Linked DNA regions of Saccharophagus degradans 2-40. The protein of the gene in region 2 interacts with the protein of the main gene of each other region in a pairwise test. Links are inferred from orthologs where the notes say so. Each region holds a gene or a part of one and is shown on either strand. Other genes may lie near its edges.

What was found.
Region 1: the proteins of glp (region 2) and mobA interact in binary tests that used the Escherichia coli proteins (3 or more experiments, as listed by UniProt). The link is inferred for Saccharophagus degradans 2-40 from one-to-one orthologs.

Annotation. Positions count from the first base shown.
Region 1 is NC_007912.1:2,861,357-2,877,150, reverse strand. Bases 8,867-11,713 are described here. They hold mobA (molybdenum cofactor guanylyltransferase MobA), read right to left. Parts: upstream 10,701-11,713; coding sequence 10,032-10,700; downstream 8,867-10,031. Other genes in these bases: SDE_RS11810 (NAD-dependent succinate-semialdehyde dehydrogenase), read left to right, coding at 11,459-11,713; pdxH (pyridoxamine 5'-phosphate oxidase), read left to right, coding at 10,796-11,431; SDE_RS11825 (hypothetical protein), read right to left, coding at 9,087-9,986; SDE_RS11830 (cadherin-like beta sandwich domain-containing protein), read left to right, coding at 8,867-9,121. Also shown: SDE_RS11855 (ABC transporter ATP-binding protein), read right to left, coding at 1-754; SDE_RS11850 (ABC transporter permease), read right to left, coding at 774-1,787; SDE_RS11845 (CmpA/NrtA family ABC transporter substrate-binding protein), read right to left, coding at 1,882-3,294; SDE_RS11840 (vWA domain-containing protein), read right to left, coding at 3,839-4,486; SDE_RS11835 (hypothetical protein), read right to left, coding at 4,491-5,966; more of SDE_RS11830, read left to right, coding at 6,623-8,866; more of SDE_RS11810, read left to right, coding at 11,714-12,916; SDE_RS11805 (HDOD domain-containing protein), read right to left, coding at 13,018-13,854; SDE_RS11800 (YgfZ/GcvT domain-containing protein), read right to left, coding at 13,886-14,854; SDE_RS11795 (succinate dehydrogenase assembly factor 2), read left to right, coding at 15,079-15,324; SDE_RS11790 (hypothetical protein), read left to right, coding at 15,373-15,794. UniProt on the Escherichia coli protein: Transfers a GMP moiety from GTP to Mo-molybdopterin (Mo-MPT) cofactor (Moco or molybdenum cofactor) to form Mo-molybdopterin guanine dinucleotide (Mo-MGD) cofactor.
Region 2 is NC_007912.1:2,978,125-2,994,000, reverse strand. The notes cover bases 4,228-7,156. They hold glp (molybdopterin molybdotransferase MoeA), read right to left. Parts: upstream 6,344-7,156; coding sequence 5,111-6,343; downstream 4,228-5,110. Other genes in these bases: moaA (GTP 3',8-cyclase MoaA), read right to left, coding at 6,965-7,156; moaB (molybdenum cofactor biosynthesis protein B), read right to left, coding at 6,382-6,891; SDE_RS12365 (glycoside hydrolase family 97 protein), read right to left, coding at 4,228-4,886. In the rest of the region: SDE_RS12385 (MOSC domain-containing protein), read right to left, coding at 1-811; SDE_RS12380 (DUF1244 domain-containing protein), read right to left, coding at 821-1,108; SDE_RS12375 (DUF1801 domain-containing protein), read right to left, coding at 1,118-1,546; SDE_RS12370 (substrate-binding periplasmic protein), read right to left, coding at 1,662-2,453; more of SDE_RS12365, read right to left, coding at 2,847-4,227; more of moaA, read right to left, coding at 7,157-7,960; cobA (uroporphyrinogen-III C-methyltransferase), read left to right, coding at 8,465-9,253; nitrite reductase large subunit NirB, read left to right, coding at 9,274-11,829; nitrite reductase small subunit NirD, read left to right, coding at 11,850-12,179; SDE_RS12330 (molybdopterin oxidoreductase family protein), read left to right, coding at 12,203-14,386; SDE_RS12325 (DmsC/YnfH family molybdoenzyme membrane anchor subunit), read left to right, coding at 14,402-15,876. UniProt on the Escherichia coli protein: Catalyzes the insertion of molybdate into adenylated molybdopterin with the concomitant release of AMP.

The DNA.
Region 1 (15,794 bases), 120 kb from region 2 along the record:
GGTAGGAGGTGATTTCTTTGCGGAGGAACTTAAATTCTTCATCGTGGTTCATCGCTGTGCGATCGCGCGGGCGTGGTATGTTAATTACAAACTCTGGGCCAAGCGATGCTTTGGGGCCGGGGTTTAAAGGTATAACCCTGTCCGCAAGAAGAATCGCTTCGTCCACATCGTTGGTAATTAGCAAAATCGTTTTCTTTTCTTTCTGCGAAATAATATTTAGCTCATCTTGCAGGTTGGCGCGGGTTAGGGCGTCTAGTGCAGAAAGCGGTTCATCGAGCAGGAGCATTTCTGGTTGCATGGCTAGCGCGCGAGCAACCGATACCCTTTGACGCATGCCGCCAGATAGCTCTGCTGGGCGGCGATCTGTAGCGTGCGACAAGCTCACCATGTCAATATACTTCTGCACATGGGCCTTGCGCTTTGATTTAGGCCAAGAACAAAACACTTGATCCACTGCAAGTGCAATGTTGTCGAATACGGTAAGCCAAGGCATAAGCGAGTAGCTTTGAAATACAATGCCACGCTCTGGCGAGGGGCCTGTTACGGGCTTGCCTTTAAAGAGTATTTCGCCGCTATCGCCTTCGAGTAGCCCTGCTAAGGCTGAGACCAAGGTGGTTTTACCGCTGCCCGAAAACCCTACAATGGCAACAAACTCGCCTTCTTCTATCGAAAGGTTTATGTCGTTTAGAACAGCAGTCTTGTTGCTACCTTCACCGTAGCTTTTACACAGATTTTTTATTTCGCAGAAAGCCATGATTAATTCCGTCCTTTACTTAGCGCTTTTCGCCAAAGGTAAATAGGTTTTGTAAGGTGAACATAACGCGGTCTAATAAGAAGCCAATTACGCCAATGGTAAGTACCGCCACCATAATTTTGCTAAGTGAGTTAGAAGAACCGTTTTGGAATTCATCCCACACAAACTTTCCTAAGCCTGGGTTTTGCGAAAGCATTTCTGCGGCGATGAGTACCATCCAGCCCACACCAAGAGACAAGCGCAAACCGGTAAATATAAGTGGTAGCGAAGAGGGTAGAACGAGTTTGGTGATTTTAGTAAACCAGCCAAGTTGCAGTACTTTACCCACGTTCATTAGGTCTTTGTCGATAGACGCCACACCTAACGCAGTGTTAATAAGCGTTGGCCAGAGTGAGCATAGGGTTACGGTAATAGCCGAGTTTAAAAATGATTTGGTAAACCATGAATCGTCGGAAGTAACATAAGTAGCACTTACAATCATGGTAACAATGGGGAGCCAAGCAAGCGGTGATACCGGCTTAAATAGCTGAATAATTGGGTTAAATGCAGAGCTAACGGTTGGGCTTAGGCCGCAGAAAATACCGAGGGGTACCGCGACAATGGTTGCCAACAAGAAACCCATAAATACGGTTTTAATACTGGTAACAATTTGATCTAAGTAGGTGGGGGCACCAGTGTAATCGCGCCATTTAACACGGTCTTGTTTACCCGCTTCTACTAATTTTGCATTGCGCTTTTCTTGGCGCTCGTAAAAAGCCGCTGCTTTTTCACGTTGTGCTTTGTGGTCATCCCACAGGGCAACCGCTTGAGTGTAAACTTGTGATGGGCCGGGCACGGTGCCAAGGCTAGTAACAACTTTGCTAGATAATTGGCCCCACAGTAATAAAAAGATGACAAAGGCAACAATAGGTATACCCATTACCATCCATAATTCTTTGGCTTGTGTTTTTGGGTTTTCTCCAGCTGCAATACGAACCATGGGCACGAACCAGGTTAATCCAGATAGCTGTAGAAAATTGATTACTTTGTTCATTGCTTTGTCCTATTTGGAAAAATGTATCAATATTCGTTAAAAAGGTTTGGTTAAGGGCAAGGGGGAACCTTGCCCGTTAATTAGCGGTAATGATTTATTTGGTTACACCAGCGCTTGTTACTTTTTCGCCTGCTTTTAAGCCAATGGGTAGTTTGGCTAAGTAAGCATTTGGCTCGCGACCGTCGAAGGTAATGTTGTCGATAAATTCAGCTTGTGGTGCGCGGTAGCCGTCGGTATCGAAAGGGAAGTCCTCTTTTTTGGCTTTACCTTCAGCAACTAAAAGTTTGGCTGCTTCTAGGTATACGTCTGGCTTGTATACTTTTTTGGCGGTTTCGTGGTACCAAGAATCTGGTTTATCTTCAGCAATTTGGCCCCAGCGACGCATTTGAGTGAGGTACCAAATAGCATCTGAGTAGTAGGGGTAGTTTGCGAAGTAGCGGAAGAATACGTTGAAGTCTGGCACTTCGCGTTTATCGCCTTTTTCGTACTCGAAAGTACCGGTCATAGAGTTGGCAATAACTTCGTAGTCTGCACCTACGTAGTTAGGGTTAGAAAGAATTTTTACGGCTTCTTTGCGGTTGGCGTTGTTGTTCTCATCCAACCAAATCGCTGCGCGAATAAGTGCTTTAACAACAGCTAGGTGAGTTTGTGGATTTTCTTCTGCCCATTTTGAGTTAACCCCAAATACTTTTTCTGGATTGTTTTTCCAAATTTCGTAATCGGTAATTACCGGTACGCCAATACCTTTAAATACAGCCTGTTGGTTCCAAGGTTCGCCTACGCAGTAGCCATAAATGGTGCCGGCTTCCATTGTGGCTGGCATTTGCGGTGGAGGAGTTACAGAAAGCAGCGTGTCGCCTGCAATTTGACCAACATTACCTGATGCACCTGGGCCGTAGTAGCCCGGGTTTATGCCGCCTGCTGCTAGCCAGTAGCGCAATTCGTAGTTATGGGTAGATACAGGAAACACCATGCCCATGTTGAAGGGTTTGCCTTCGTTGCGATATTTTTCGATAACGGGTTTTAATGCACTCGCGCTAATTGGGTGAACAGGTTTGCCGTTTTCGTGAGGGATATTGCCTTTCATTTGTTCCCAAATTTCGTTGGAAACTGTAATGCCATTGCCATTTAAATCCATACTAAAGGCGGTAACGATATGTGCTGAGGTACCGTAGCCGATAGTTGCACCTAGTGGTTGTCCTGCTAGCATGTGCGCGCCATCGAGTTTGCCGTCAATAACGCCGTCTAATAATACTTTCCAGTTTGCTTGCGCTTCTAATTTAACGAATAAGCCTTCGTCTTCAAAAAAGCCTTTTTCCGCTGCAATGGCCAGTGGTGCCATATCGGTTAGTTTAATAAAGCCAAATGTTAATTCATCTTTTTCTACGTCTAACATTTCTGCGTAGGCACTGGATGCCATAAGTAGTGCAAATGGCGCAGCTAGTTTTTTTACGCTCGAAAATGTGGGGCTTAATTTTCGACTTGCGTGTTGCAAAGTTTTAAACATAAGTTCGCTCCAAAATGGTGATGGTAAAAAGTTTTTATTTCGCTGCGCAGCGAGACACGATTAGTGTTGCTATGGGTATCGCAAAAGGCTTGCCAGTTTTTGAAAATAAGTAATAAATAAAATAAAACCCATATAAATCAGGTGGTTGCAGCGGTATTTGGCGCCTTGCTGGGGTGGAGTGGAAAAATGCGCCGTGCACTCATCTAGGGAGTGATGAGCTAAAGTGGGGTGTAATAGGATGCAAATTTGATCCATTTTGGTGTATAGCTTTGGTGCACTATTAATATCATTTGGTGCACCAAAAAATTACTTCGCGTGTTTTTGTTTTATTATTGAAATTTGTATGCGCCTATTTAACCCCCATAAATATTTAAAAGCGTTTTATTGGTGCGCGTAGTTGAGCGGCTTTGGTTTTATTAAGTTGGTGGACGGGGGCGATAAGTAGGTGATGGGAAAGCAATCGGCAGCGGATGGGAGGATGACAGGAACAGGGCAACGGCAGGTAGGGTAAGCCTGCCGCTAGGAGAGTTAATTAAAGGGTGAGTTATAGTGATATGGCTTCAGGTTTGTCTAAGTCGTTCACTACAGCCCAATGACCGCCGCCACCGGCTATTTTATCGTTCCATGTGGCTAACCGGTCTAGATACTCCTGTGGGTTTTGGTTATCTGCACGCAGCTTAGTCACGTTGAGAGCAATTACGTTAAAGCCGTCCATTTGAATATCAAAATTGCGCACAAAGCCCTTGGGTAGCTCTTCTTTTAAATCGGAATAGATCATGATGGTTTTTTTACCTACATTGGCCTCATTTAAATATTCCACCGCTTGCAATAAGCCGCCAGAAATATCGGTGTAGGCGCTGCTAGTAATGGTGTTTACAAATGTCTCTATGTTTTTGGCAAACTCACGTTTTTGTTTGGTGGCCATAGAAGGGCGCCCATCTACGACTATTTTAGCTACTATGTCTTTTTCGCTAAAACTTCCGCTGTCTATTCTTGCTACTGCAAAGGTGTCGCCGGGTTCTAAGTCTGCCAAAATGATGTTAATTAATTGGCGAGCCTTTTGAAGCTCTTGCGTATAGGTGCCCGATGTATCCAATAGCAGGTAAACTCCTTTGCTATAGTTTTGGGGCGTTTCTTGGCTACAGCCTAACAAGCTAAGGCAAAATAACAGGGGGATTAATAGCGTTTTCATGGTGTTACTCCTTTGCGCTTAGTGGATTGGCTGGTGTTGTATCGTGCGTGTGCCATTCGGCATCCGTGTTTTGTTTGGGAGAGAAATGCATTTTTTTAATGTTGGCTTCTATCCATATAGGTAGTGCTATAACGAGGTCGTAAAGCGCAGTAATCAGTTTGCTTATTTGCATGCTTATTCCTGCAAGCATACGTATAACCGTAGCCAGCGAGCGTAAACCCCACTCTAAAAGCGAACCAAACACACTGCGCCCAGTTTGTAATAAGTACTCCAGCGGGATTGCAGCCATGGTGAGCGCCAAGGGTAATATAAAGCCCAATATCATATTTGCGCCGAGGGGTATCCAACTGTTTATACCTTCTTGTGCGGCTAAGGTTTCTCCTCCAGCTAGCGAAGCGCGTAACGAGGCCATATCGCCCGCTATTTGATCTCGCATAAATGCCAGCGCCGCCTCGGTACCCGCAAGAATAATTAGTGTGGCGGCGGCGCCAGCCATAATGAGTCGGCGCATGCGGTTGTCCATCGACCCAATAAGGGGAAAGAGGCGAGTTATGCGCAGGCTTTCTAATAGAAAGATACCGGCTGTTACTTCAAGGCAAATAATCACCAATGCTGCTATGTCGGCTACGCGTATACCCGCTACACGGTGAAGCGAACCCACCATTTCTGACATGGGCAAGGCTATAAGGTGAAAGTTAAAAAACGCACCGCCAATTGCGATAGCGGTTACCAGTGCGGCAATGGCAAATTGGCATAGTGCCGAGTTGAATAAAGCGCGTTCGGCAGCGGGGGTGGCATCCACTATGGCGTTAAAGCGTTGCATGTGTGAATCGATTCGTTCACTTCTGCGTACAATTTCTTTGAGGCTCGCCCCAGTGCTATCTACGCTGCCCACTAGCTTGCGCCAAGATGCTGTCATGCCACGTAAAATTTTGTGGCGTTCAGTAGAGAGTTCTCTTACCTGCTTTAAGTTTTCCTTATGCTGGAGCTCGGCGGCATTGTGTATTTGTTCCAAAATGGATGTGTTGATGTTAGTGGTGGTGCCCTGTTTACGTAATTTTGCAACGGCCTCTACGGCTTCTACCCACTCTGGTAGGGGGGCAGCCACCTGTCCGCTGCGTTCGTAGTCGTCTTGTATTAACGTGATTTGCTGTTGAATTTGATTTTGTATGTGCGGGTACCCGCCAAGATCGCGCTGCACAAAACTGGATATTTCAGCAAACTCTTTGGCTAGGTCGTGCTCCACTTGCAGCCGACCATGGTGTAACAAAACATCGCGGTTGCGGGAACGTAATTGATTGGCTGCTTGTCGAAGACTTGTTGCCGCCAGCCTAAGTGAGCGGTACACAGCCCGAAAAAGGCTGTTAATAGCAGCGTGGGCGCTTTCGCGTGCGAGAAAAAGTACAACAATAGCGCCTATCACCACAATGAATAAGGTGAGTGGTGAGAGGGAGCTAACTAAGTTGGCGAAGCTGTTCATATTTATCACCCTAAGTGTAAAAGTTTGTAGTAAAGCGACGCCTTGGTTATTGCCGGTTGATGCTGTTAGCTGATACTTGTCGTAGGCGTCTTTTAGTTACGCAGCGGGCTAATACTTAGCCGTGAATTGCGTTACGTGTAATTACTGTATCAATGCGGGGGTAGGGACGGGCGACGTGGATCACGCTTTAGCGGTGATCAATAGTGCCCAATTGTGGCGAAATGTGGCAGCTGTAAGTTATTGAATTTAATAAAGAAAAAGACTGGTGTCTGGATTACAGCTAGCGCTTTACGTTGGTGTTACTCTGTGTGGTTGTATGCGTTTATAGTGTATTGGTAGAGGAAGTGCTCTGTAGTGCTAATACTGCCTATTCAGACGCTGGGCATTCAGAGGGTGTTTGTAATGCTGCACGCAGTTTACCGTTACCATAGATGTTGGCTAAAAATGGCGTTTTAACGTGTACTTTTGCCCGTGTATGGCGGCCTATAACGAGGGCTTTTCCCTTTACTACACCCGCGAATGCTAGTACCTTGGTCGCCCGATGGCGGGGGCTGAAAATGGCTCTGGAAGTGGTCAAAAAATGCTCTGCTGTGGCTAAGGCTTGTTGGCCTTAACCTGCAATTAATCGTGAATCTTACGTTAGGTATAAAAATATAATGTCCCGAATAAAGTCAATTCAAGGCAGGAGCCTTGTTCTTATCTGTCTAGCCTTATTATCTGCATGTATTTTAAGTGCTTGTGGTGGTGGCAGTAATGCAACTGGCGAAACAACAGTGCCAGATTTGAAGCTAACGGCTTTAACTATAGAAGGGCACGATATTGCTTTTGAGTCGGATAAACGCGCAGGTTACACGGTAAACGTAGATCAACCAGTAGAAACCGCAGTGTTCACCGCTACAGCCCAAGAGGGTGCTACCTTAACCTATACATTGCGATCGGTAGCGAATCCTACTGGCACTTTTGCCGGTACCGAACTTGTTTCGGGCGAGGCCACTACAATTAATTTAGATGAGGGCGACAATGTCCTCTCCATTCGTGTTCGTTCTAGTGAGACGACCGTTGCGGTAACTTACACTGTTACTTTTCACCGCGTGAGTAGCGAAGCGAAGCTAAATGGTATTGTTTTTTATAATAAGTTCGATGCCTCTCTCTCTACTACTAGTTTTATACAGCCCTATACCCCTACCTTTAATAGTGCCACTAAAGAATATACTGCGAGTGTTAATTCAACTGCGTGTTCGTTGCGTACTCGATTACTTACCAATCAGCGTCTTTCTACTGCCACTATTAATGGCGAAGCTATTGGACATTTAGAATCGCGTGACTTTGCTATTGTAGAAGGCGATAACACTGTAGAAATTGCAGTTACTTCCGAAGATGGCGCCAACACAGAGAACTACAGCTTTACCTTTACTCGGGCAACAATGAGTGACGAAACAAGGGCTGCTAACGCGCGCTTAATCGACCTGCAGCTATCTGACTCAACCATCAATTTTGAGTGTGGCACTTTTTCCTATGGGGCTGTGGTGAGCTATGACAATCAAGTTGTTACGCTTACTGCAGTGCCAGAAATAGATGGCATTACCATGACGTTAGCCAAGGTGGCCGAAGATGGCACTACCCCAGATGGCGATGATCAGCCACTTAATAGCCCAATTGAGTTGACCCTAGAAGAGGGGATTAATAGCTACGTTTTAGAAACAACGTCGACCGACGGTACCGAAACAGTTGAGTACAACCTAAGTATTAATCGTATTAGCCGTAATATAGTGAATGTAAGTACTGCTGAAGAGTTACAAGAAGCATTAAAAAATGCAGCTCCGCGCGATGAGATTCGCGTGGCGGCTGGCACATACACCGGTGTGGTGTCTGAGGCGGCCAGCGGTAACTTAAGCGCACATTTCTATTCTGCTCAATCGGGCACAGCAGACAATCTTATCCGCTTGGTAGGGCAAGGTTCAGGCTCTATTTTGTCGGGGGCAGATACTGCGTTAAACAGTGTGCTACAGCTCGAAGGCGATTATTGGTTTGTATCTAACATTGCTATCACTAACGCCCAGACCGGTATTGTTTTGGATGCAGCTTCCAATAACGAGCTGTTTGGTTTGGATGTTAAAGCCATTGGCGGGCAGGGCGTAGTGTTGCGCAATGGTAGCTCCAATAACTTTATTCAGAGTTCGCGTTTTGCTACTACTGGCGGTGAAGCCATTGTGGTTGGCTCGGATAGCGAGCAGTGGCTGTCGGCACCTGGTGGTGCGGGTGTGTATAGCGAAGCGGATTTAAACAATACTATTCGCAGCAACACCTTTTCTTCTACTGTTGCGGCTGAATCTGTAGAAGTGAACGAAGGTGCTGAAGGCACGTTGATTGAATATAACTTCTTTAATTCGGGCAGTTTGAGTGGTGAAGCCAGTGCCGATAGCTTGGTGCTTGTGCAAGGTAACGACTCAGTTGTGCGGTTTAATACCTTCACCCATACCGCAGATGCCAACTTGGCATCAGTAATAGAAGTGCAGGATGCAAGCGCCGATTGGCATACCGACAGCTGGGGTGTGAATACTAAGGTAAACGATAATATTCTGTTGCTAAATGGTTTGGATGTTCCTGCAGTAACTGCAGGTGCAGAAATTACAGTATTTGTTGCAAACAACACTCGCGACGGTGAATTACCCGTGGCTTATGTAGGTGATGCAATCAATACCTCAAGCCTTGCAAGCCCAGTATTTGAAATTCGCACTGCAGATGTGGCAGACCAGTGTTTAGGTTTCGAAGAGTTCGAAACCGTTCAGTACGTGAAAATACTTGCCTGCGATAGCAGTGCCACCCAGCGTTGGAACTTTGTAAGGGATGCTGAAGGGTTTGTGCGTATTCAAAACGTGGGCATGCCCGAGTTGTTTGCTCGACCTGTGAGGGGCTTTACTAGCCGTTGCAGCACAGCTGTGGATAGCTTTGTGTATGGTGGTGTGACTACTGAAGGCTTTTTACAGCGTTGGTTGCCAAGTTTCCGCGCGAATAACCTTTACTTGCTAAACAAAGAGAATACTGGTTTTGCTATTACCTCTGGCACAGTCAGCTTAGAGGTAGACTCTTATGTGGTGGCTTGCCCAGCTATCTTTACAACTAATCAGCGTTTGACTTTGGTTGAGGTAGAGTAAATACCCAGGTGTGTGCGATGTTATCGCACACAATTACACTATTGCTTACCAGCATGCATTGCTCAATCGATTGTGGCCGTGTGTGCTGGTAGCTCGCCTGAATAGGGCGGCTTCTTTTTTCTTGCTTTAAAATCTCATACATTTTTTGCATTCTGTTGGCAAAATTACCACCGTGTTGAACAACCTCTTCGTATTGGCTTACAAATTTGGTGTAAGACATTACCGCCTCTGCTAAACCCAGCTCTAATATTTTATTTACGTACACCGGGTAGCATCTTGCTAAGTAATCCCGCTCGCTCGCGTGAAATTTACTATTGTATGCAGGGAGCGTGAGTTGATTACTCGCTTTTAGTGCAGCTGGTGCCAGCTTGCTGTTAGGCAAATTGTATTGCAGCGTGAAAGTGGCGTAGCTGCACTGTATTTGTGTAGGCTTTAAGCTGCAGTTAGCAAGGCTGGAGTTGCTTGAGGTAGCGGTACGCGTAGTTTGCGTAGCTAATGGGTTAGACTGCGCAGATGTATTTACTTGATTGTCGGCGGCCTTATTGTCAGTTTTCCTGTCGGCCAATGGAGCGGTATTTGTTTTCGGTTTGAGTGAGCTTTTGGGTGGCAGCGTAATACCTGCTTTTCTTGCTGGCCCTTTTAATAGCAACCACTGCACATCGTCTGAATTTTTTCTAAATTGATTGAAATCTGGCAGGGTGCTTACCCTGTTTTTAGATTTAAGCGTGCAATAAATTTCTTCTAGTTCTGTTTTGTCCTTTACTTCACAAGCCATGGCAGTACAGCTAAAAGCAACGCCGCAGCCAGCGCCAAGCAAGTAAAGCGCAGGGTGCAGGGCGTGTTTGAATATTGCGCGATGCTTCATTTGTTTGCCTTTTGTTATTGTGGTGGAATTACTGTTATTGCTTGCTTAGCTCACGTCTATTATTGATTGGGCCAAGGTGTAATCTTCGGGGGTGTTTATATTGAAAAAGGGATCGTACTCTATGCCATTTACACGCTGGGCTGCGAAATCCACTGTTTCATATTCGGCTTGCTTAAGAAAAAACCTTACCGCTCTTTCTCCGCGTTGCAAAAATGCCTCTAATTGCGGGTATACACTTAAGGGCCAATAGGCTGTCATATAGTGTGTTTGGCCAAGGCTGCTCGCGCAAACAACTTTATGGGGTTGTTTATTGGCAATAGTGCCCAACCTATTAATTAAGTCCTCTGGTAAAAAAGGGCAATCGCTTGGCACAGTAACTAACCCTGTTGGTATTTGCGCACCGGCTTGCTGCTGTTTAGCAAGGGTGCTTAACGCCGATGCTAAGCCGGCGAGAGGGCCGCAGTGGGAATATTTAGCCGAATCGCTAATCAGCCGTGCCTGCCATTGCTCGCTTAGCAGGCAAAGCTCTTCGCTGTGGTTATTACTGTTAATAATGATGCCGCCGGCCTGAGGAGATAGTCGTTTTATATTGCGCTCTAAAATGGTGGTATTGCCCAGTTTAAGCAAACATTTAGTTGTACCGCCCATACGCCTGCCTTCACCGCCTGCAATAATGGCTAGGATTGGCTGGTGGGGCACTGGATTATCTGGCATGGCTTAACCTTAATTACGCATTGCAATGGCTGTGCGATAATGCACCGAAATATTGTAATTATACTACCCCTTTACATCGATGGAGATGCACCTTGATATCACTAGAAGACATTCGTCGCGATTATTTGTTAGGCGGATTGGACCTAGACCAGCTGGATGCGAGCCCAATAGCTCAATTTGAGACTTGGATGGCGCAGGCTATAGAGAGCCAAATACCAGACCCGACAGCTATGGTGTTAGCCACGGCTAATAAAGACGGGTTTCCATCACAGCGTATTGTGTTACTTAAAAAGTTAGACGAACAAGGTTTTGTTTTTTTTACTAATTACGGCAGTCGTAAGGCGCAAGAAATTGCGGAGCAGTCGCACGTGAGTTTGCATTTTCCGTGGCACATGATGGAGCGGCAGGTGAGTGTTGGCGGTGTGGCAAGTAAAATATCCTATGCGGAAACGCTAAAATATTTTGTAAGTCGACCCAAAGATAGCCAAATTGCCGCGTGGGCCTCTGCACAGAGCAAGCCTATTAGCTCGCGCCAATTACTCTTACAGCAATTTAATGCCATTAAAACCAAGTTCGCCAACGGCGAAGTGCCGCTGCCCGATTTTTGGGGTGGTTATCGCGTTGTGCCACAGCGAATGGAATTTTGGCAAGGCGGCGGCGCGCGTTTGCACGATCGCTTTGTGTATGAGCGAGAAGGCAATAGCTGGGCGATTAACCGCTTAGCGCCTTAAATTTTTAGTTTTCTGCAAGGAGCAGCTATGAGCCTCACTTTGACTAACTCAAAGCTTCAGCGACAAGGCAGCGTAATTGATGGTGCTTGGTTGCAGTCTAGCGATGAATTCGTTGTAGAAAACCCCGCAACTGGGCAGGTTGTAGCAACTGTTGCAAATGCAGGTGCAGCAGAGGCCGAAGCGGCGGTGCTAGCGGCCGAACGCGCGGGTGTGCAGTGGCGAGAGTTTAGCGCCAAAAAACGCAGCACCTTATTAAAGGCGTGGTATGAACTAGTGGTAAGCAATGCAAATGATTTAGCTGTACTGCTTACCACCGAGCAAGGTAAGCCCTTAGCGGAGGCAAAAGCTGAAATTTTATACGGTGCAAGCTATATAGAGTGGTTTGCCGAGCAAGCGAAACGTATAGAGGGTGCAGTAATTCCCGCGCCGGCGAGCAATCAGCGCATAGTAACCGTAAAGCAGCCGGTGGGGGTTGTGGCAGCAATTACACCGTGGAATTTCCCTATGGCTATGCTTGCCAGAAAAATTGCCCCAGCGCTTGCAGCCGGCTGCACTGTCGTTGCAAAGCCCGCAAAAGAAACGCCCTTATCTGCACTGGCGATGGCTTATTTGGCGCAAGAGGCGGGGATACCGCCGGGTGTAATCAACCTAGTTACAGGGCAAGACTCTTCTGCAATAGGTGGGGTATTTACTCAGCACCCATCAGTTAAAAAATTAACCTTCACTGGCTCTACTGCAGTAGGTAAAACATTGTTGGAGCAATCTGCAGCCACAATTAAAAAATGCTCCATGGAGCTGGGCGGCAATGCGCCGTTTATTGTGTTTGACGATGCAGATATAGACGCGGCAGTAGCGGGGTGTATTGCGGCAAAATTTAGGAATGCGGGCCAAACCTGCGTATGTGTAAACCGCATATTTGTGCACGACAAAGTTAAAGCGGCTTTCACCAAAAAGCTAGTTGAAGCAGTTGCTAAATTAAAAGTAGGTGACGGTATAGAAGAGGGCGTTGCTATTGGCCCGCTAATTAATGCTGCCGCATTTAAAAAAGTATCGGAGCTAGTTATAGATGCGTGTAATAAGGGGGCGAAAGCAATTGTGGCAGAAGGCCACACCCATCTTAACGGCGCATTGTTTTATCCGCCCACAGTGGTAACCGAAGCGACCACGCAAATGGATGTATTTAACGAAGAAATATTTGGACCTGTAGCGGTTGTATATAGCTTTAGTAGCGAAGAAGAAGCTATAGCTTTAGCAAACAACACCCCATTTGGTTTAGCAGGGTATTTTTACAGTAGAGATATAGGCCGAGTATGGCGTGTAGCAAGTGCGCTTGAGGTGGGTATGGTAGGTGTGAACGATACAGCCATATCCAACGAAATGGCACCATTTGGCGGCGTAAAAGAATCTGGTTTTGGGCGCGAAGGTTCGCAGATGGGGCTGGATGATTACCTAGAAACTAAATATATGTTGATGGGCGGTTTGTAGTAACGCTTATTTATAATAAAACTTAAAGGTTAGATTAAATCGCAAGGTGCAAATTGGATAGCACCTGAGTCGCTTTTGAGTAGCACCTTGCGATGTATAGTCTATTGCAGCATGGCCATTGCCGCTTCCATATCTGCGCTTAAATCCTCTGCCTCTGCAGATTCAATGTTGGGGTCTAAACCGAGTCGCTCGAAGGCTGTTACGGTTGTGTAGTCCACTTTAGCTAGGTTTTTATCGCTGCCAGCATAGCTTTGTAGCATGGCTACGGTTACCAAGTCGGCGTAGTCTGCTTGGGGTACCTGACGGCTAAAGTCTAAATGGTCGCGCGGAATAACCCTTAGCTCCGTTGGAAACTCCCACGCTTCGAGTATTTTAATACCCAAGTTCGGGTGAATGTCGGCAATTATCTTGTCTAGTGTCATGCTGTCGCGCAATAGCGCTGTGTGCTCTTCGGCAAACGACAGAATAGGTAATATACCTATTTGATGAACTAGGCCTGCGAGCGCGGCTTGGTCGGGCCTTAGCTTGGTGAAGTGTTTGCACAATACATGGCAAATACCTGCAATCTCACTCGAGCGCGACCATACCTCTCTTAAGCGTTTATCCACTAAGTCTGATGTGGCTTGGAACATTTGCTCCATGGCCAAGCCTGTAGCCAAGTTGCAGGTGTACTGCATACCCAGCCTGCTTAGTGCCATATTTAAATCTTCTATTTCTCGCGGTGCGCGAAATATGGGGCTATTGGCAACTTTAATTATGCGTGCTGTAAGTGCTGCGTCGTTAGAAATAACCGCGGTAAGCGTTTGGATGCTGGCATCTGGGTCGTCGGCAACTTCGCGTACTTTTAGTGCTATTTCTGGCAATGTGGGTAATACGAGGCGATCTTGGTCAATCGCCTTGATGATTTCTTGCTCAACTTTGGCGGTGAGCGCGTCCATAGGCTATGCCCCTTGCTTAACTGGTAATTATTTAATTCTCAGTTAAAGGTATAGCATATGGTAGCGCCAGCCATTGAAGTTTTTGTTGCGGGTTTGCCTCACAGTGCACATTTTTGCTATGTGCAGCGGTATCTAGCGTTAGGGCTAAAATTTGCGCTCCAGCATCAGTGGTTACACTTTGTACAACTTGCCCCACGTTTTTCCCTTCTTCGTTTATAAGCGCTGTGCCAGTGGCTGGGGCGCTAGTTGACGGCGCGAGTTGGGCGCGATACATGTGTTTTTTGAGGGTGGCTTTGTAGTGCATGCGCGCGACAATTTCTTGGCCGGTATAGCACCCTTTATTAAACGAGACGCCGCCAAGCAATTGTAAGTTGATTTCTTGGGGGATTAATTGCTCAGTCGAGTCGGCAGTTACTTCGGCAACGCCTTGAGCAATGTTGTAGGCCGTCCAATAGTGCGGTGCAGCTACTGGTAATTGTTCAAGTAATTGTTGTATGTTTTCGCGCGCTAGCCATAGCTCTTGCATACTGTTGGTATGGGCTAAACACGCACCTTGCTCTAACGCTGTGCTACAGCCCACTTCGGCTGTAGCATTAAAAAACGGTACTTCATTTGCCTGAGTATTAAACACTGCTACCGCAGCCAGTGATGAAGATATTTCGAGGCTAACCTTAGAAAATACCGCATACTTTTTAAGTGTGGCTAGTGCTTTTTCGGCATTGCTTTTATGGGTGCGTAAGCCAAAGTGCTCTGGCCCCAGTTTTGCGGCTGTAAAGCTGCTTACCATGCGCCCCTTAACGTTGCAGTGGGCGCCGAGCGAAAACTTACCGTTGGCAATGCTCTTAAAATCACACGTGCATTGGCCTTGAAGAAATTTTTCCGCATCTGGGCCTTTCACTTCTATTAGCACGTGGTCGAGGAGTGGAATGGCGCACTGCCAGCTTTTAGCAGAGGTTGGCGTGGTGGTTGCGGCAGTATTTAATTGGGTCCAATCAAACATTAAAGCGTTCCATGTTTATGGTTGAAAAAGCGGTATGTTGCATGGCATGTTTACCTATATGCGGCTATTTAGTCATAAATCAATGGGCGCTAGCAGCGTGTACTTCTTCTTTGGCTACTGGCGCGCGTAAGTTATACTGCGCCCAATATTGTTGGCTAAGGTTAATAGCGCTTAGCACTGGCTGCTATTTACTAAACTGTTATTTCGCTGTTTAAGAGTACAGAATGGATATTAACAAATTACGTTGGGCTTCACGCAGAGGCATGTTAGAGCTAGATTTAGTGTTAAACCCTTTTTTGGATAATGTTTATTCTACACTTGGGGCCGATGATCAGGCGCTATTTCACAAATTGCTTGAAGAGCAAGATCAAGATTTATTCCAATGGTTTATGCGTAAAAGCGAACCAGAAGCGCCAGACTTAAAACGAATTGTATCGATTATTCTAAATAATACGGGCTTGCAGGACTAATCAATCATAAGTTAGTTCGGTAAACCAATAGCATTATCAGGGACGATAATGAAAATATCAGTCTATTTTGACTTGCCCTTACGCCTCTCTCGCATCCTCCTTATTGCTTATTTGTTTTGCGGTTTAACCCTGCTTATTTTGTGGGTTTCTGTTGATTTACCCCTAACGCTCAGCTGCCTTGTGGGCGGTTTGTTCGCTTATAGCGTGTTTGTTGTATGTGTGCGCTTAAAGCGGTTATCACAAGTGCAGCAATTACGTTTAGACTTGACAGGTTTCTGGGTTTGGCGTGGCGCAGGTAAAGAGGGTGTCGATTCTCTTGAAATTGCTTATGTGTCGCGCTGGCTGGTTATTCTTAGTTGTACGCTTTCAAACACACGTTCTGGCTTAGGTAGCTTATGGGCAGAGAAGCTACATCTCATTGTATTACCCGATTCGATTGTTGCTAATAAAATGGCAGGCGAGTCACCATT
Region 2 (15,876 bases):
CTTGAATTGTAAATGCAGAAATTTCGCTGTGAAGTATGGCATTTACCCCGAAAGCGGGCGCTTTAGCGTTATTGGGCATGGGGTTTAGCTCTGCTAGCTGCTTAAACGGTATGGCTTTGGCGAGGTTTTCACCCGTATCTGGGTTTACGGTAATCATCACACAGCGTTGGCAGTGGTCCACCAGTTTAAAGGTTTTGTCGCCAATGCTTAGCGCAGGTAGTTCGTGCTCTGCAAACGCGGGTAAGCCTTGCAGCACAATGTTGGGCCTAAAGTGGCGCATATCTACATTGGGTAATTGTTGCTCACTCAGCGAGCTATTTAAGGCCGCCAAAGAGGCAGTATTGGCAATTAGAAAGGGGGCTGCGTCGGCAAAGTAGGTGGCATCGTGACCAAAGCGCTCTGGCGAGCCGGGTGTACGCGCAGTTTGTTTAGTGTATTTCACCAGGGTTAGTGGCGTCTCCCAGCCAATGGCTTGGGTTAACCACTCATTTACTGCGGCGCTTGCTGGGTAGCCCTCACATTTGTCGCCGTGAATGCTTACGCTAAGTGCATCCTCATGGGTGGGTTCTTCTACCAATATGGGGTCTAGCCCATTGGCATGCAGTTCTAAGCCACGGTCACTTAGCTTTGGTTGAATGGTTACCATTTTAGGCGCTTGGCGCTGGGTAAGCATTTTGCCGTTTTGCTTTACCACCATCCATTCTCTATCACCTTTTATGCCTTTGCTGGTTATTTCTGCGCTTGTAAGTGCAATACCGGCAAGGGATTTAACCGGGTAATGTATCAGTGCAGCAACCGTGAGCTTAGTCATGCTTTATCCTTATTTGTTACGGGCGTTAAATTTTTCCATTTGCTCTGGTGTGGCTTCTAATTGGTATTTTTCTTTCCATTCGCTGTAGGGCATACCGTAGATTATTTCGCGTGCCTGTTCGTAATCCACTTGTTCACCGCGCTCGCTAGCTTCTGCGCTGTACCATTTTGCCAGACAGTTGCGACAAAAATTAGCCAATATCATAAGGTCTATATTTTGTACGTCTTTATTGTTGTCTAAATGGGCTAATAATCGACGAAACGTTGCGGCTTCTATTTCTGTTTTAGTGTCTGACATAGTGGGTCCTTATGCGCCTAGTAGGGGCAAGTGTTTTACTTGGTGATACTGTAAAGCCAAGCGAATGCAGTGGTTTAACTGCTCTGGTATAGCGTGGGCTATGGGTAAAAGAATGGCTCGTTTACCTTCATATTTAAACGTATCGCCGTAAAGGGCTTTAAACGTTGCTACTAATTTGCTTTGGCAGTGAAAATATACGGCGCAATAATCGGGGTTTGAGGCTTTGTAGTCAATGCGCAAGGTACTGCCACTTTTACAGCTATACGCCGCTTCGCCCCATTTTTGGCTTTCTACTAAATCTGTAATGGTTAAGTTGTGTGCGCATGTAAATATTTGAGCACGTAGCGCAAGCAGCATTTTGCGAGCTGCAGCGGGGTAGGTGTCGAGCTTTAGTTGAATTTCTAAAGGCGGAGCTGGTATGACTAATTTGGCAGTCATAATATGTTCTACAGGCTAAGAGTGTGCGCTTATTTTGCCGTGCTATTGTGTGTTTTACGAGTGGTTTATTGTGGCGCGGGCATCGTTTAATCAGCGGGGCAATATTTGTGGCGTGTTACAGCTTTTCTACATCTAGCCAAAGTTCTTTTCGTTGGAGCGGTGTATCTGGGTGCAGAAAAGGGTTGGGGATGCGAATAATAGTTCTACGCTGAAAGCCAGTATCTTCAATGGCTTTTTTTATCATTGGGTTGTTAAAAAATAGTTCGTCAAAACTGCCATCTGCAATGGCCATTTCTAGGCCTTTTTCAATAAAGTCTTTAAGGGGCCTATTGTTCTTTTTAACGTAAAAGTGCATAGCGTAGGGGTAAATAATAAGAATGTTTTTTTCTATGGCTAAATTTAGCTCTGGGCGATCCTGTAGTTCTACCCAGGGCTCGTGCACCGCGCGTGGGTAAAAGTCGAACCTGCCGCTATCAAGCATATGAAATAAATTCTCATAGCTAGTCGATTCAACCACATCTAACCCTGCGTTTTTAAGTACCCGTGTAGAGCCCCAGCGCGAGTTTAGGCCTGCTTGTAGTTTGGCGAGGTCTTCTAGTGTTTTAACGGAATCAAACTTAGGTTGGTTTTCGGGCTTTATAATAAACACTCGGTGGCCGAGTAAGCCTTTTAGTAGGGGGATGCGAATGGCGAGTAGCCGGTTATCGTAATCTGCCGAAGAGCCGGCCCACATTATATCTATAGTGTTGTTTTCCACCGCTTTGGCGAGCCTGCCAAGGGGGAGTTCATCTTTTAATTGCTTAGGTTTCGTTTCGGGGTCTACCTTAGCTAAGGCAAGCTCAAGAATAGAGTAGATAAGCTCTTCTTTGGCGCCATTCACTTTGTTTACTTTTAACTCTGCCGCCATAGCTCCGCCGCAAATGCACAGTGCCAGTAAAAGCGGGAGTAATGTTAGTGTTCTCGTATTACGCATACATACCTGGGCGCCGCAGCAGGCCAGTTGAATTTATGGTATTTAACTTAAGTTTAGTTCATCTATACACAGTTGTTATAACTGTTAGGCAGGCTTTGCCGTTAATTGATTACTAATGGTTAGTGTGGTTTAGGGGGGGCACAGGTTCGCAGCTTAAAGCCACAGGGTATGTAAGGCTTTTGGCGTGCATAAAATGTTTGTGCCGTATGGTTAAGCTGTTAGTGGGCCGAGTTAAGCGAGCACTTGTAAAATGAATATGAGTTAGGTTTAGCAAAACTGTACAACCCTACCAAATAGCTAGGGTTGTACAGCGCTTAGCATCGGTTATTACTTAGCTGGGGTGATAACCGCAGACCAGCCGCCGCCGGCTGCCAAATTAAGTTGCAATGAATCTTTTGCTGTAACGGTTTGATGTATAAATTGATAATCCTCTGCATATTGCTCTACGTTAAGCCCATCTGCAACGCCGTGTAGGGAGTATTTTCCACCGTCTAAAAAGCTAAGGTTTAAAGTAAGGGTACGCGCTGTCATATCTGTCATAGCGCCTATGTACCATGTGTCGCCTTTGCGGCGGGCGAGTAAAATGTAGTTTGCTACCTCACCTTTGAGTACTCGTGTTTCATCCCACACCGAAGGGAACTTCGCAATATATTCAGTAATAAGTGGTTCGCGCAAATAGGTCGATGGCGACTCACATAGCATTTGTAAAGCGCTTTCGAATACGGCGTACATTGCTAATTGGTGTGCACGGGTGCCAATGGCCTCGGGCCTAAAATGATTAACGTTATGGTTGGCTAATTGTTTATTGCGCAGCGCGCCTGGGGTGTAATCCATAGGCCCTGCAACCATGCGAATGTAGGGTAGGGTTACGTTGTGCTCTGGGGTTATGTCTGCGCTCCACTTATTATTTTCGTTGCCTTTTACGCCTTCGTAGGTCATTACGTTGGGGTAAGCGCGGCGTAAGCCAGCGGGTTTAAAGCCGCCGTGGTAATCTACAAGTAATTTATTTTTTGCCGCTGCTTTGGCAATTTTTTCGTAATAATTCACCATGTATTGGTCGGCGCGTTGCATAAAGTCTACTTTAATGCCCGCCGCGCCCCATTGAGCATAAAGAGCCAAAATGTTTTCGTAATCTTTATCGAGTGGTTCCCATAGGGTCCATAAAATAATGGCTACATTTTTCTTTTTGCCGTAGGCAATAAGTTCTTTTACATCAATATCGGGGTTGGATTCTTTGGTGTTGGTGGTGGTTTTAGTCCAGCCTTCATCCAAAATCACATATTCCAAGCCGTATTTTTCTGCAAAATCTATATAGTATTTGTAGGTTTGGGTGTTTAGCCCCGCTTTAAAATCTACATCGAATAGGTTGTTGGCGTTGTACCAATCCCAAGCAATGCGGCCTGGTTTAATCCAGCTGGTATCGCCAATTTTGTTTTCACTAGAAAGTAGGTATACGAGTTGGCTGGCAACTAAATCTGTGTCCTCTTTCGTTATTATTGCCACTCGCCACGGGAAGGTCCGTGTGCCAGATGTTTTGGCAATGTAGTTCTCGTATTCAAATTCTTGGTTGCGGTCTTCCGACCCCGCTTTGGGGGTGGTTTTGGCAACCGCGTTAGGGAACCCAGCCGTAAAGCCATTTTTATTGGTGCCGAATAAAAACAGGCCTGGGTAGTCGTATAGGTCTGCCTCTGTCACAACCACGTTAACGTCGTTGCTTTTTATATAAGTGGGTAAAGAAGCGAAGCGTTTGGGCGAAATGTTTGCCACGGTTTCGGGCAGGTATAACCGCTCAAAATGCGAAATAAACGTTTCTTCTTCGGGGAAGAGGGTGGTTGCATTTTGGGTAAAGTTAAGCGCTAAATGTTCATTTTTAATAATAATTTCGCCAGCGCGTTCACCGGTAAAGCGGTAGGCAAAGCCATCGTTATAGGCGCGAAAATCTATACCGAAATTGTTGCTAAATGCTAAGTTTAATGCGTTGTAATTTTCTGCAATTTTACTGGATTTATGACTAACCGCGGGGGTGAGTGTATTGCTAACGGCGTAGCGCTTTTCTTGTTTGACGGTAATGTTAGAGGCAAGCTTTTCGCCAGACATTAACATTAAGTCAATACTACTTGGTGCTAATACCTGCTTGTTGTTTAGGTGTACTTCAAACGTTGTTTGCTTACCTGTGTGTACTTCTATTTTAAGCTGTTCGTTTGGCGAGGTTAGCTCGAATGTTTTCGCCAGTGCGTTGGCGCTAATAGTGCTAAGGCTGCAGAGGGCGAGCGCAATAACTGGTAAGCGGAGCGCGCTACGCCATTTGGGCGTTACGGGTGGTAAATGGGCGGTTCTTTGGGGTATTTGCTGGCTGTTATTGTGCATTATATTAGCTACCTAACTATAAAAGTAATATAAATACTATATCAATATAGGTGCGTATTGATTCACCTTTCCCTCACTTTGTAAGGCAAATGTAGGCAGCCTTAAGTGTGGTGTGTAGTTAATAGGTTTGCGAGCTTTCTTTGCATGCACTGCGAGCGGCCGCAGGGTGGCGCGGGCCAAGGTGAAGTGTTTGGCGTATGTGATTAGCCGCAGTAGCGTCAATGCTATAGCTGGGTTAGCGCAGCAATAGAGTAGGCTTCTAGGGGGGTACCTACGCTAATGGTTGTGTCTTCCGGTATTTTCACTAAGGTATCGGCCCAGGCTACCGATGCCAGTACGCCAGAGCTTTGATTTTGGTATAGCTCAACTTTGCCATTAATAACTTTAGCGCGCGCAAATTCCGGTCGCTGGCGGGGCTTATCGATTGTGAAATTGGCGGGTATATACGCCGCAGAAGGGAATAGCTGGGCTACCCCCAGTTGCTTGCGAATTAAAGGTGCGCCAAATAATAAAAATGTAACAAATGCCGAAACTGGGTTGCCAGGCAGCCCCATAAACAGAGTGTTTTTTACATGGCCAAAGGCGAGGGGCTTGCCGGGTTTTATTTTAATCTTCCAAAGCTGTAGTTCACCTAAGGCTTCCACAACACCTTTTATGTGGTCTTCTTCGCCAACAGATACGCCACCTGTACTCACAATAAAGTCGGCTACATCGGCCGCTTGGCTTAATGCCCGTGCTACATCTTCTGGTGTGTCTTCTATTGTGCCTAAATCTACAACCTCGCAACCTAATTGGTTAAGCAGCGCTTGCAGCATAGGTTTGTTGGAATTGTATATTTGCCCCGCTTGCAGAGGGGTGCCAGAGGCTGGGTCTACTAGTTCGTCGCCGGTGCTAATTAATGCAACTTTGGGCTTGGCTACCACGTTTACTTTGCCAACGCCCACTGAGGCGAGAATACCTAAATCCTGTGGGCGTAAAATATGCCCTTTGTTGTAGAGTACTTTACCTTTGGCAATATCTTGCCCTTGCGGGCGAATATTGGCATTTAACGATGGGGTAAATTTATCTAAGTGAATAGTGACTGTTTGCGCTTGTTGGTTGTAGGTGCAGTTTTCTTGCATAACAACCAAATTACTATTCGAAGGTACAACCGCACCGGTGAATATTCTTGCGGCGGTGCCAGCATGTAATGGTTGCGGGGCAGTGCCAGCAGGGATGCGCTGGCTAACGTTAAGTTTTATGTCTGTTTTGCCTGCTAGCTGTTCGCTCTCTACAGAGGCGAGCTCTAACGCAAAGCCGTCCATTGCACTGTTTGCTTGCGGCGGCACGTCTATAGCTGCAATACAATCTTCGGCTAGTATTCTGCCTACGCCATCAAAAAGGTTAACGTGTTCTGTTTTGGCTAGAGGGGTTGCACGGGCCAATATGTCGGCGCGCGCTTCGCTAATGGTTTTCACGGGCTTTCCTTAAATACTAAGGGGGGTGCAAAAGCTATTTATACAAGTTGCCCAACAAAATTGCAGGGGCGATGAGTGGCGTTTAGCTGTGAGCCAATAATACCTTGCCAGCCGGTTACGCAAGCACCCGTAGAGCCGGGCAAGCAAAAAATAACGGTTTTGTTAGCAAGCCCTGCAACAGCGCGTGATTGAATAGTGGAAGTGCCTATTTCTTCGTATGAAAGTTGACGGAAAAGCTCACCAAAACCATCTACAGAATGATCGAATAAAGGTACAACCGCTTGCGGTGTATTATCACGCCCCGCAAAACCGGTGCCGCCTGTTATTACTATGGCCTGCACATTGCTATCGAATATCCACTGCGAAACAACGGCGCGTATATGGTAAACGTCGTCTTTTATAAGCGTTTTTTCGTAGAGTTTATGGCCGTCTGCTTGCAACAGTTCAACGAGTTTTTGGCCTGAGGTATCTTGCTCTTCGTTGCGCGTGTCCGATACGGTTAATACGCATATATTTAGCGGTACAAATTCTTTAATCTTTTGAGACATGCCGTTACTCACAATTTACTACAGTTGAAAATTAACGTTTATTAGCGAATAGCCATCTATGCTTAACGCTTGATTACCCGCCGGTCATATTCATAAAGCGCAATATTTGCGGTTCTTCTTCCAAATTAAATTCGTGCTTTTCTGGCTTTATGGCCATGGCGTTAATTAGCGCTTCTTTTATAGGCTCAATTTCACCTGGGTGTGCCCGCAAAATTGCGCGTAGGTCTACGCTGTGTTCATTGCCTAAACAAAGTAACAGCCTACCCGAAGCGGTTACGCGCACGCGATTACAGGTATCGCAAAAGTTGTGGCTATGCGGGGATATAAAGCCAATTTTGGCGTTATAGTCCCTAGCTTTCCAATAGCGAGAGGGGCCGCCGGTATGTTCGTTGGTGGCGGTAAGCTCGAATGAGTTGCTTAACTGGTTGCGCAATTCGTCACTGCTAATAAATTCCACATCGCGAGAATGGCTATGAATTTCGCCCAGCGGCATTTCTTCAATAAAGCTTATATCCATGCCGCGCTCTAGCGCGTAGGTGGCTAAGTCGGCGGCCTCTTGCAGGTTGTAGTTTTTCATTACAACACTGTTGAGTTTAATTTTTTTAAAGCCGGCGTTAAGGGCTGCATCTATGCCTTTAAGTACGGTGTTTAAATCGCCAAAGCGGGTAAGTTCTTTAAAGCGCTGCTCGTTAAGGGTATCTAGGCTTACATTTATACGGTGAACGCCAGCGTCAACAAGTGGTTTGGCAAGCTCTGTAAGTTTCGAGCCATTAGAGGTTAGGCATAAATCGTTAATGCTATTTATGGCACCCAAAGATTCAAATAATTGAATCACGTCTTTTCTAATTAATGGCTCACCACCGGATACGCGTATTTTGGTCACGCCAAGCTCAGCGAAAGCGCGCCCCAATAGTGCAAATTCCTCAAGGCTGAGCACATCTTTGCGCGGCAAAAAAGTCATGTCTTCTGCCATGCAATAAATGCAGCGGAAATCACAGCGATCGGTTACCGAAAGGCGAACGTATGTTACCTGCCGGCCAAATGAATCTATAAGAGTTGAATTTTGCATAGGGCCATTATCATTAATTCGCTGGTGTAGCGCTATTGTCCTAAGTCAATTGGAGTACAAAATTTGAAATTAAATTCGCGGAGGGCCAATTTTAAGTAATTCTGTGTTTAAAAAGCATCCAATTTTACAGCTGAAGTGGCTGCGCAATTAAAGGGCAGTAGAAAAATAAAAAAGTGCGCAGCACTAAAACAGTGCAAAAATAACAGTTAATGCAACTGAATATCATTATCAAAAGTTGTTTGCAATGCAAAAGTGGTTCTATGTGGTGCGTAAATGTTCTTGTGTAGTGCATTTGTTTATTTTCAGTCTGTTTTAATTTGGGGCGCTTTAAGCGCCAAAAATGTGAGAATGTTATTTAACTTATTGATTAGTAACAATAAAATATTTTTTGTTTGGTTTTGTTAGATGTTTGGCACCCAATTTGCTAAATCAAGTGAGAGAAAGTGAAGCTGGCCATAGAAGCTGGCTCGCTAGTTTGGTGCAAACAAAATTGGTAGTAATAAGATGTCTAATTCAAAACCTGGCAAAGTATGGTTAGTAGGCGCCGGCCCCGGTGACCCAGATTTACTAACTGTAAAAGCGCTTCGAGTTATACAGAATGCAGACCTTGTGTTATTCGATAACCTCGTAAGCCAAGAAATTCGAGCTTTATTCCCTAAATCTGTGCCGGCCTTTTATGTAGGTAAGTGCAAAGATAATCACAGCATCGCACAAAAAGATTTAAACAGCTTGCTCGTTAAAAAAGCGGCCAAGGGTTTGAATGTTGTGCGCATTAAAGGCGGCGACCCCTTCGTGTTTGGTCGTGGCGGCGAAGAGTTACTTACCCTTATTAAAGCCGGAGTAGATGCCGAGGTTGTACCTGGTATTACATCTGCTTCTGGTTGCACAACCGCTGCAGGTATACCGCTTACTCATCGCGGTTTGGCGCAAGGCTGCACTTTTGTAACAGCACATGCAGAAACAGAGTTATCCGTAGACTGGAACGCGCTAGCGCAAATTAATCATACGCTTGTTTTTTACATGGGTGTGAGTCGCGCAGAAATGATCGCCAGCAACCTATTAAAAGCCGGCTTAAGTGCCGCAACGCCAGTGGCCATTATCGAAAATGGCTGTCGTGAAAACCAGCGCGAAGTAATCGGCCAAATAAAAGATTTGGTATCGCTGGTAGCAAACAACAACGTTCAATCGCCTGCTCTCATTGTAGTAGGTGAGGTTGTTTCTCTTGCAAATGATTTAAACCCCGAATTAAGAGCTGCTGTGTCAGCCGAAACACTGAATCAACACGTGGCCTAAGGCTGAATAGAGGATTTGATATGAGTAAGCAAAGAATAGTCGTTGTTGGCAACGGCATGGTAGGTCACAAATTTATTGAAAACCTTTTGGCACACGAAAAAGCAGACGATTATGAAATTGTTGCGTTTTCTGAAGAGCCACGTCTAGCCTACGACCGCGTACAGCTAAGCAAATACTTCTCTGGCTCTACCGCCGAAGATTTAATGCTTACATCGGAAGATTTCTACAAAGAAAATGGCGTTAACTACGTTTTAAACGAAAAAGTAACCGCTGTTAAGCACGACGAAAACAAAGTTGTAGTAGCAAGCGGTAAAGAAATCGCTTACGACAAATTAATACTTGCTACTGGTTCTTTCCCGTTTGTTCCACCTATTCCTGGTAAAGATCAGCCGCACTGCTTGGTGTATCGCACCATTGAAGATTTGGAAGCCATTACTGCATCTGCAAAAGAAAGTAAGGTTGGTGTAGTAGTAGGTGGTGGTTTGCTAGGTTTAGAAGCCGGTAATGCCCTGCAAAACCTTGGTTTAGAAGTTCACGTTGTTGAATTCGCGCCACGCTTAATGGCTGTGCAGTTAGACGAAGGCGGCGGTAACTTACTGCGTAAAAAGATTGAAGCATTGGGTGTAAATGTACACACCGAAAAAAATACTCAAGAAATTGTAGCCGGTGAAACCTGTCGCTACCGTATGAACTTTGCGGATGGCTCGCACCTAGAAACCGATATGATTTTGTTCTCTGCGGGTATTCGCCCGCAAGATGAACTTGCTCGCAATAACGACGTGTTAGAAATTGGTGAGCGCGGCGGTATTGTGATTAACAACAACTGCCAAACAAACATTGAAAACATTTATGCCATTGGTGAATGTGCATTGTGGGACGGAAAAATATTCGGTCTTGTGGCGCCTGGTTACCAAATGTCTAAAGTGGCTATTTCGCACATCACTGGCGGCGAAGATCAGTTCACCGGCGCAGATATGAGCACCAAACTTAAGTTGCTTGGCGTAGATGTGGCGAGCGTAGGTGATGCACAAGGTCGCACGCCAGGTTGCTTAAGCTATGTATACCAAGATGGTGTAGCCGACGTATACAAGCGCATTATTGTAAACGCAGAAAAAACCCGCCTGTTGGGCGCGGTATTGGTAGGCGATGTAGAAGCCTACGGTACATTGCAGCAAATGTACGTAAACGAAATGGATTTGCCAGAAATGCCCGAGGCCATGATTCTGCCGTCTATTGATGGCAGCGCTGCTTCTGCGGGCATGGGGGTAGATGCATTACCCGAAGGCGCCATTATTTGTAGCTGTAATGATGTTACTAAAGGCCAGATTTGCTGCGCAGTACAAGATGGCTCTGTAACTATTGGCGATATAAAAGCTAACACCAAAGCGGGTACTAGCTGTGGTGGTTGTGTGGCCTTGGCTACCCAAGTAATGAACTCTGAATTAACCAAGCTTGGTGTAGAAGTAATTACTGACTTGTGTGAGCACTTTGCCCACACTCGCCAAGAGCTACACCACATTGTGCGCGTAGAAAAAATTAAAACCTTTGGCGAGCTTATTGAAAAGCACGGTACAGGTTTAGGTTGTGACATATGTAAGCCTACTGCGGCCTCTATTTTTGCAAGTGTTTGGAACGAATATGTATTAGAAAACCAGCACGCAGGTTTGCAAGACACTAACGATCACTTTATGGCAAACATGCAAAAGAACGGTACTTACTCCATTGTGCCGCGTGTAGCGGGTGGTGAAATTACCCCAGAAAAATTGATTGTGTTAGGTCAAGTTGCTCAAAAATATAAGTTGTATACCAAAATTACTGGCGGTCAGCGTATCGACTTGTTCGGCGCGCAACAGCACGAGCTGCCATTAATTTGGAAAGAGTTAGTAGATGCAGGTTTTGAAACGGGCCACGCTTACGGTAAATCTTTACGTACGGTTAAATCGTGTGTTGGTTCTACTTGGTGTCGTTACGGCATGCTAGATAGCGTTGGCATGGCTATACGTTTGGAAGACCGCTACAAAGGTTTGCGTTCACCACACAAAATTAAATTTGCTGTTTCTGGTTGCACCCGTGAGTGTGCCGAAGCGCAAAGTAAAGATGTGGGTGTAATTGCTACCGAAACCGGTTGGAGCCTATACCTGTGCGGTAACGGCGGTATGAAGCCTCGCCACGCAGACTTGTTTGCAACCGGCCTAGACGACGAAACCTTAATTAAATATATCGATCGCTTCTTGATGTTTTACGTGCGCACCGCAGACCGCTTGCAACGTACGTCTGTATGGATGGATAACCTAGAAGGCGGTTTAGACTACCTAAAATCTGTAGTTATTGACGATAAGTTAAATGTAAACGCAGAGCTAGAAAGCGAAATGGCATTGGTAATAGATACCTACCAGTGTGAGTGGAAAACAACAATTGAAGACCCAGAGAAACTTAAGCGTTTCCGTACCTTTGTTAACAGCGATGAGAAAGATAACACCGTTGTATTTGTTGAAGAGCGCGAGCAAATTCGCCCGGCAACAGAAGAAGAGCGCGTACGTTTTGTAAATGCCGAAGAAGTGGCTGAAATAGCTTAAGAGAATTTTGGAGAATAAAAATGTCAGATTTAAATTGGGAAACAGTTTGTGATGCCAGTGACCTGCTGCCAGAAATTGGTGCGCGCGCATTGCTAGGTAAAGATCAAGTTGCAATGTTTCGTATTAAAGACAAGTTGTTTGCGGTAAACGCTATCGACCCCTTTACCAATGCGGCAGTGCTAGCGCGCGGTATTGTTGGTTCGCTAAAAAATCAAATAGTCGTGGCCTCGCCACTGCTAAAGCAGCACTTTAATTTAGAAACCGGTAGCTGCTTAGAAGACGAAACAGTAAGCATTAAAACGTACGCAATCCGTGAAAATGACGGAAAAATTCAACTAGCGTTGAAATAAGTCACAAGGATACTGGGGGCGTCATGCTATTTGGTCGTAGAAAAAAGAATCCAATCGTCATTAGAGATAAGGGCGTAACCGAGTGGAAATATGCCACTTGCGGTTACTGCTCTGTAGGTTGCTCTATAGAAATTGGCGTAAATAAAGAGGGTACACCTGTTACTACCCGCGGTGTGGGTGGGGCAGATGTAAACCGAGGTAAGCTCTGCATTAAAGGGCTTACCGAAGCGCAAATATTCCAAGCGGCTGGCCGTGGGGCAGAGCCAAAAATTCGAAATAAAACATTCGAAGATTGGCAAATAACCGATTGGGATACAGCGCTGGATAAAACCGCAGCAGAATTCAAACGTATCCAAGAAAAATACGGGCGCGATTCTGTAGCTGTTATTTCTACCGGCCAAATAATGACCGAAGAGTTTTACACTCTAGGTAAATTAGTGCGTGGTGTTATTGGTACCAACAATTACGATGGCAACACCACATTGTGTATGGCGTCTGCGGTATCGGGCTACAAGCGTTCATTTGGGTCCGACGGCCCTCCAGGTTGTTACGAAGATTTCGAGCACACCGATTGCTTGTTAGCGTTTGGTTCGAACCTGTGTGAGCAGCACCCCATTATTTACTGGCGTTTAAAAGAAGCGCTAGAAAAACGTAAATTCCCAGTAATTGTTGTCGACCCGCGCGTAACCATGTTTGCGCAATTTGCCGATATTCATTTGCCAATTACACCAGGTACAGACTTGGTGCTATTAAACAGCTTGGCACATGTAATATTAAAAGAGGGCCTAGCAGACCAAGAATATATAGAGCGTTGCTGTAGCGGTTACGAAGACTTTGCTGCAGAAGTAGAAAAGTTTGATCCAACATCGGCCGCAAAAATTTGTGGTATTGATGAAGACACCATTCGTCACGTTGCGCGCTTATATGCAAAAGCTGGCGCGGCTATGTCTATATGGACAATGGGTATCAACCAATCTACCCACGGTTCCGACGGTGTGTGCGGTATTAATAACCTTAACTTAATTACCGGCAATATAGGCAAGCCCGGCGGTACTAGTTTATCTATTACTGGTCAGTGTAACGCGATGGGCACGCGTGAGTGGTCTTCGTGCTCTGGCTTGCCTGGTTACCGCGCGCTAGAAAATGCCGAGCACCGCGAAGAAATAGGCAAGTTTTGGGGCGTAGACCCAGAGTTCTTCCCTAAAAAGCGCGGCTTGTTCCAAACGGATATTTTTCCCGCTATCGAAACCGGTCAAATTAAAGCGTTATGGGTGGTTGCAACAAACCCAATGACCTCTATGCCTAACTCTGCGCGTATTCGTAAAACCATGGAGAAACTAGAGTTTTGCGTAGTGCAAGATTCCTACGAAGACGTAGAAACCGCGCAATACGCGCACGTGTATTTACCCGGCTCGGTATGGGCAGAGAAAAAAGGCTGTTTTACTAACACCGAGCGCCGCGTAAACATTACTACACCGGTAATGGCGCCGTACGGTAACTCCAAGCCAGATGTGTGGATATTCTCGCAAATGGCAAAACGTTGGGAGCAGGGCGCGAAAATGAGCTTCCCGCTAGACACTGCCGATGTGTTTGATGAAATGAAACAGTTATCCAAGGGTGATCATCGCATATTGGATATATCTGGTATGAGCCACGAACTAATCGAGCAAAAGCGCGGTATTCAATGGCCAATGCGCGAAGGCGATAGCGAAGGTACACAGCGCTTATACGCCGACGGCAAATTCTGTTACCCAGACGGCAAAGCAAAATTAATGGCCATGCCTTGGGTGGATAACAACGAAGTACCCGACGAAGATTATCCATTTTGGATGAACAGTGGTCGCGTGGTTGAGCATTTCCATACCCGAACTAAAACGGGCAAGGTGGGCAACTGTAATAAATTTAGCCCAACCCCATATATGGAAATGAACCCAGATGCTGCCGAAGAGTTGGGCATAAAGCATATGAGTTATGTGCGTTTGGTATCGCGTCGTGGTGATGCCGTGGTAATGGTGCAATTAACTCATCGCGTAGCATTCAACGCAGTGTTTATTCCATTCCACTTCCACGATTGTGTAAACCGTTTGTCTCTTGGCTTGCTAGACCCATACTCGCGTCAGCCAGCGTTTAAGCAGTGCACTGTTCGCATTGAGCATGTAGACCAAAAAGAAGCGGCCAAACTAAACGTAGAAATGCGTGCATTCTAACGGGAAGAGAGAAAAATGATTCCAACAAGAGCTGACGAACCCGAATACGCAAAATTAAAAGACCCAGTAACGGCCGAAACAAGCCGTTACGGTACGCCAATTAAACTTACGCCCGTTGGCGATAACGGCGTAAGTTTACGAGTAAATGGCGATTGCGGCATTGGCGACAACCCTAACCGCACCAAGCAACACGCGTTTCACTTTACTGCAGATAACTGTATTGGTTGTCACGCATGTGAAGCAGCATGTAGCGAGAAAAACGATTTGCCACCGCATTTAAGCTTCCGCTCGGTAGGTTATGTAGAAGGGGGGAGTTACCCCAACTTTACGCGCATGAATATATCTATGGCGTGTAACCACTGTGAAGAGCCGGTGTGTTTAAAAGGCTGCCCAACGCGCGCCTACACCAAGCACCCAGAATACGGTGCAGTAATTCAAGACCCAGATATATGCTTTGGTTGTGGCTATTGTACTTGGGTATGCCCATACAACGCCCCGCAATTAGACCCAGTAGCAGGGCAAGTAGAAAAATGTAACATGTGTGTAGACCGCCTAGAAGTTGGCTTGAAGCCAGCGTGCGTATCTGCATGTGTGGGTAACGCGCTTAACTTTGGTGTGGTAGAAAACACCCCAGAAAATCGCGAACAAATAGAAACACAAATACCGGGCTTTCCAGATCCATCTATTACGCGCCCCAATATTCGCTTCCAGCAAGTGAAAACAATGCCGCGCGAAGTTACCCGTACCGACTCCATGCCAGTGAAATATCACAAGAGCAACGTGGACGGTAAGTACAAACCTATTGTGGATCAGAAAAACGGCGTAGAAAAATCGTGGAACGTTGGTCGCTTGTCGTCGCGCGAAAATCCACTGGTTATTTTTACCTTGGTTACCCAAGCGGCAATAGGTTTGTTTGGTGTTAATTTCTTAGGTAGTTTGTTTGGTATAGAAGCCTTCACCAATATTGCCAACTCGGTAATGTATGTGCCGTTGGTAATAGTGGCCTTAGGTTTGGCTGCGCTAGGCTTGTTTATGTCTACCACCCACTTGGGCAAACCGTTGCGTTTTTATCGTGGGTTTAACAACTGGCGTCATTCGCCTGTTAGCCGCGAAGGGTTAGGTGTAGTGGTGTTTATGACCTTTGCAGGTTTACACATGCTTGCCAAAATGCCAGAAAACGCCATTGTGCAATCCATTATTGGTGAGCTAGCCATACCCGGCTTGGCAACCTTTGCCAAAGTAACGGGCGTATTGGGCGTAGTGGGTAGTTTGGGCGGCTTGTATTACATGTACCGTTGCTACCGCATTAAAGCGCGTCCGTACTGGAACCACTGGCAAACCGGCACAAGCTTTGTAGGTATGGCATTAACCCTTGGTAGCTTAGTCGCGGCAGTCTTAACCGTACCTTACTTTGCCATTACCGGTGGCGATTACGTAGCAGTGCTACAGGCACTTGCGCCAGCATTGGTAGCGGGCTTGGTATTAGAAGG